One region of the Flintibacter hominis genome, then DNA from elsewhere that is predicted to be linked to it. Evidence: predicted binding sites of a transcription regulator. Region 1 holds the regulator's gene; the other holds the start of a gene.
The links. The regulator NrdR, encoded in region 1, represses ribonucleotide reductase genes. The targets are predictions, from matches to a motif close to CACNANATNTNGTG.
Positions count from the first base shown of each region.

Region 2: a site for NrdR is predicted at 1,016-1,029, ahead of H8S11_RS03515 (ribonucleoside triphosphate reductase). Genes of this name have one in related genera too.

Region 1 covers NZ_JACOPO010000001.1:346,331-348,731, reverse strand. The annotation lists gene H8S11_RS01695 (glutamine synthetase III family protein) at 1-948, shown strand, start outside; gene nrdR (transcriptional regulator NrdR) at 1,006-1,461, opposite strand; gene H8S11_RS01685 (alanine/glycine:cation symporter family protein) at 1,654-2,401, shown strand, end outside.
Region 2 covers NZ_JACOPO010000002.1:69,238-71,638, reverse strand. The annotation lists gene H8S11_RS03525 (hypothetical protein) at 1-267, shown strand, start outside; gene H8S11_RS03520 (anaerobic ribonucleoside-triphosphate reductase activating protein) at 271-963, shown strand; gene H8S11_RS03515 (ribonucleoside triphosphate reductase) at 1,151-2,401, shown strand, end outside.

The DNA.
Region 1 (2,401 bases):
CCGCCCGCCATCATCTCTATCTTCCTGGGGGACCAGTTGGACGACGTGGTGGCACAGATCGTGTCCAACTCTGAATCCATCAAGCTGCTGGCCAGCGGCAAGCTGGACTCCGGCGTATCCACTATCCCTGTCCTGGACAAGGACGGCACCGACCGGAACCGCACCTCCCCCTTCGCCTTCACTGGCAACAAGTTTGAGTTCCGCATGGTGGGCTCCTCCGACTCCATCGCTGAGGCCAATGTGGCCCTGAACGCCATCGTGGCCGAGGCTTTCTGCCAGGCTGCCGATATCCTGGAGGGGGCCGAGGACTTTCACGGGGCATGCTCCAGGCTGATCCACGACTGGATGAGCCAGCACCAGCGCATCATCTTCAACGACGACGGCTATTCTGATGAGTGGGTGGCCGAGGCTGTCCGCCGGGGCCTGCCCAACCTCCCCTCTATGGTGGACGCCATCCCCGCCCTCACCACCCCCAAGGCCGAGGAGCTGTACTCCAAGTTCGGCATCTACACCAAGACCGAGCTGGAGGCCCGGGCGGAGATCATGTACGAAACCTATGTGAAGATGATCAAGATCGAAGCCAACACCATGATCCATATGGCCTCCAAGCACTACATCCCCACCGCTATCGCCTATACCACCCGGCTGGGCCAGTCCATAACCGCTGTGGCCTCCGGCTGTCCCCAGGCCGACCTCACCGTCCAGCGCAAGCTGCTCATCCAAGTCAGCTCCTATCTGGCCGACGCCTCCGCCGCCCTGGACCAGCTCAAACCTCTGATGGACCGTGTGGACGCCATCCAGGACATCAAGGAGATGGCCCACGCCTATCACGACGCTGTGGTGCCCGCTATGGCCGCCCTCCGACACCCGGTGGATGAACTGGAGCTTCTGGTGGATAAGGACCTGTGGCCTGTCCCCACCTACGGTGACCTCCTTTTCGAAGTATGATCTTGTCCGCAACATGAAGAGACCTCCCCGCCGCCGGCGGGGAGGTCTCTTATTTCCCTATTTGTCCTCCAGCAGCTTGTTCAGCTCATGCATGAAGGTGTTGATGTCCTTGAATTGACGGTATACCGAGGCGAAGCGGACATAGGCCACCTCGTCGATTTTCTTCAGCCGCTCCATGACCAGCTCGCCCACTTCGGAGGAGCTGATCTCCCGCTCCATCTTGTTCTGGAGGACCTGCTCGATCTCATTGACCATCTCCTCCAGCATATGGTAGGGCACTGGGCGCTTCTCACAGGCCCGGATCAGGCCGCTGAGTACCTTGTTCCGGTCAAAGCTCTGTCGGCTGCCGTCCTTTTTCACCACCATCAGGGGCAGACTCTCCATAGTCTCATAGGTGGTGAACCGCTTGTGGCAAGATAGACACTCCCGGCGGCGGCGGATGCTGGCCCCCTCGTCCGCGGGGCGGGAATCCACGACCTTGCTCTCCAAATAGGCACAGTAGGGACACTTCATACCACATACCTCCCAGGTATTGTCTTTCTCTCCGCCATCTCTCGCGGTCCCGACGAAGGAGCAGGGCAAAATCAAGTTTTTATAACCATTATATGGTTATTATAACACAGCAGGTCAGAACTAGACAAGGGTAAAAAACAGGACTGTCCCCCTCTTTTCCGGCATATCTGTGGTACAGCGAGGTGATACGATATGGAATTTCTAGCCCGTCTGACAGACTTCATCTGGTCGCCCTGGCTGTTGGGGCTGTTTCTTCTCACCGGCCTGGTCTACTCTCTGGGTTCCGGTTTCTTTCAAATCTTCGGTTTCCGCCTGTGGCTGCGCTCCACGCTCGGTTCCCTGTTCCATGGTAGGAAAAAAGCGGGGGACGGCCTGTCCTCCCTCCAAGCTCTGGCCACCGCCTTGGCCTCCACCATGGGAACTGGCTCCATCGCCGGGGTGGCCACCGCCCTGACCCTGGGCGGGCCTGGGGCCGTTTTCTGGATGTGGATCTCGGCCCTGCTGGCTATGATGACAGGCTGCGGGGAGAAGCTGCTGGCCGTAAAGTATCAGCGGCCGGCTCCCGGCGGGGGACTCCAGGGCGGGCCCATGTTTTACCTACGGGACGGCGTGTGCTCTTCTCTGCTAGCAGGTTGGTTTGCTCTGGCCTGTTTGCCCGCTACTCTGGCCGGGGGCAACTTAGTTCAGTCCTCCTCCATCGCCCTCTCCCTGGAGGCCGCCTTCGGCCTGGAGCGGGTCTGGGCAGGCGTGGTCACCACCCTGCTGGCAGGACTGGTGATGGTGGGCGGCATCGGCCGCATCGCCAAGGTATCCTCCGCCCTGGTCCCAGCCATGGCTCTGCTCTATCTGGGCAGCGGTGCTCTTGTACTGGCCGGCAACTGGCGGGCTATCCCTGAAGCTGTGGAGCTCATCTTTACCTGCGCCCTGTCCCCCTCCGCCG
Region 2 (2,401 bases), on a different contig from region 1:
GCCGGCGAGGGCCGGGGAATAGACGCCCTCCATGAGCTGTACCGCAACCCCTGGCTGGCCAACACACAGCCGCAGACTATGGGGAGCGTCTGCCACCCCGTGTTGGACGAAGGGCAGCTGGACCGGCTCCAGCAGACACTTTTAGAACACCGTCCCGGACCGGAGGGGGAGGAAGAGGACCAGCGGTACCTGGATAGGCTGACGGTCCGCCGTCGGCCCGCCGACAGCCCCCAGGAGCTGGCCCGTACGGAGAGAGAGGAGGTATAAGCCATGGAGATACACGGACTGCAAAAAATGACGCTGCTGGACTATCCCGGCAAAGTGGCCTGCACCGTCTTTTTGAGCGGCTGCGATTTCCGCTGCCCCTTCTGTCATAACGGCGAGCTGGTTACCGGCACCTGTCCCCCAGAAACAGACGACCAGGGGCTTCTGGCCTTCCTGAACAGACGAAAGGGCCTGTTGGACGGGGTGTGCGTCACAGGGGGGGAGCCCTTGCTGCGCCCCGACCTGCCCCTACTGCTGGGCGAGATCAAGGAGCTGGGCTTTCGGGTCAAGGTGGATACCAACGGCACCCATCCGGACCGGCTGCGCCGGCTGGTGGAGGAGGGGCTGGTGGACTATGTGGCCATGGACGTGAAGAACAGCCCGGAGCGGTACGGGGAAACAGCGGGGGTGTACGGCCTGGAGCTGGCGTCTGTCCGGGACAGCGTGTCCTATCTGCTGTCTGGGGCGGTGGACTATGAATTTCGGACCACCGTGGTACGGGAGTTTCACAACCGGGACTCCTTCCGGGCCATCGGCCCCTGGCTGTCCGGCGCCAGGAGGTACTTCCTCCAGTCCTTCGCGGACCGGGACACCGTACTCCAGCCGGGCCTCCACCCCTGCTCCCGAGAGGAGCTGGAGGGCTTCGCCGCCCTGGTTCGCCCTTATGTGGACGAGGTGAGCCTGCGGGGGCTGGAGTGAGAGGGCTTTGGCGAGGGTGACCAAAAGTTGCCCTCGCCTTTTTGTATATAGCAACAAGATATTGTGTTTGTTGAAAATATTTGAAACTATATATTGACGGCCGCTCCAGCCGGTGGTATAGTAAAAAGGCGCTGAAACGCCGGGAGAGGCCGGCTTTGTCATAGAAAGAAATGTGGAGGGACTTCTGATGTACCAGGTGACAAAACGGGACGGCACCGCCGCCAGCTTTGAGCTCAACAAGATATCCGCCGCCATTACCAAAGCCTTTGAGGCCATGGAGAAGCAGTATCACCCCAGTGTGATCGATATGCTGGCCCTGCGGGTCACCGCCGATTTTGAGCCCAAGATCAAGGACGGCCGGATCGCCGTAGAGGATATCCAGGACAGTGTGGAGCGGGTGCTGTCTGAGGCGGGCTACGCCGATGTGGCCAAGGCCTATATTCTGTACCGCAAGCAGCGGGAGAAGGTGCGCAATGTCAACTCCGCCCTGCTGAACTACAAGGACCTGGTGGACGACTATCTGCAGATCAACGACTGGCGGGTGAAGGAGAATTCCACCGTCACCTACTCCGTGGGCGGTCTGATTCTGTCCAACTCCGGGGCTATTACGGCAAACTACTGGCTCAGTGAGATCTATGACCAGGAGATCGCTGACGCCCACCGGAACGCCGAGATCCACATCCACGACCTGTCCATGCTCACCGGCTACTGCGCCGGTTGGTCTCTGAAGCAGCTCATCCAGGAGGGGCTGGGCGGTATTCCGGGTAAGATCACCTCCTCCCCCGCTAGCCACCTGTCTACCCTGTGCAACCAGATGGTCAACTTCCTGGGCATCATGCAGAATGAGTGGGCTGGGGCCCAGGCATTTTCCTCCTTCGACACCTATCTGGCCCCCTTTGTCAAGGTGGACAACCTGACCCAGAAGGAGGTCAAGCAGTGCATCCAGTCCTTTGTCTACGGCGTGAACACCCCCTCCCGCTGGGGGACTCAGGCCCCCTTCTCCAACATCACCCTGGACTGGACGGTGCCCAAGGACCTGGAGAACCTGCCCGCCATCGTGGGTGGGAAGGAGATGGACTTTACTTACGGCGACTGTAAAAAAGAGATGAATATGGTCAACAAGGCCTTCATCGAGATTATGATCGAAGGGGACGCCAACGGCCGGGGCTTCCAGTATCCCATCCCCACCTACTCCATCACCCGTGACTTTGACTGGAGCGAAACGGAGAACAACAAGCTTCTCTTTGAGATGACCGCCAAGTACGGCACCCCCTATTTCTCCAATTACATCAACTCCGATATGGAGCCCTCCGACGTGCGCTCCATGTGCTGCCGCCTGCGGCTGGACCTGCGGGAGCTGCGGAAAAAGTCCGGCGGCTTCTTCGGCTCCGGCGAGTCCACCGGCTCTGTGGGCGTGGTCACCATCAATCTGCCCCGC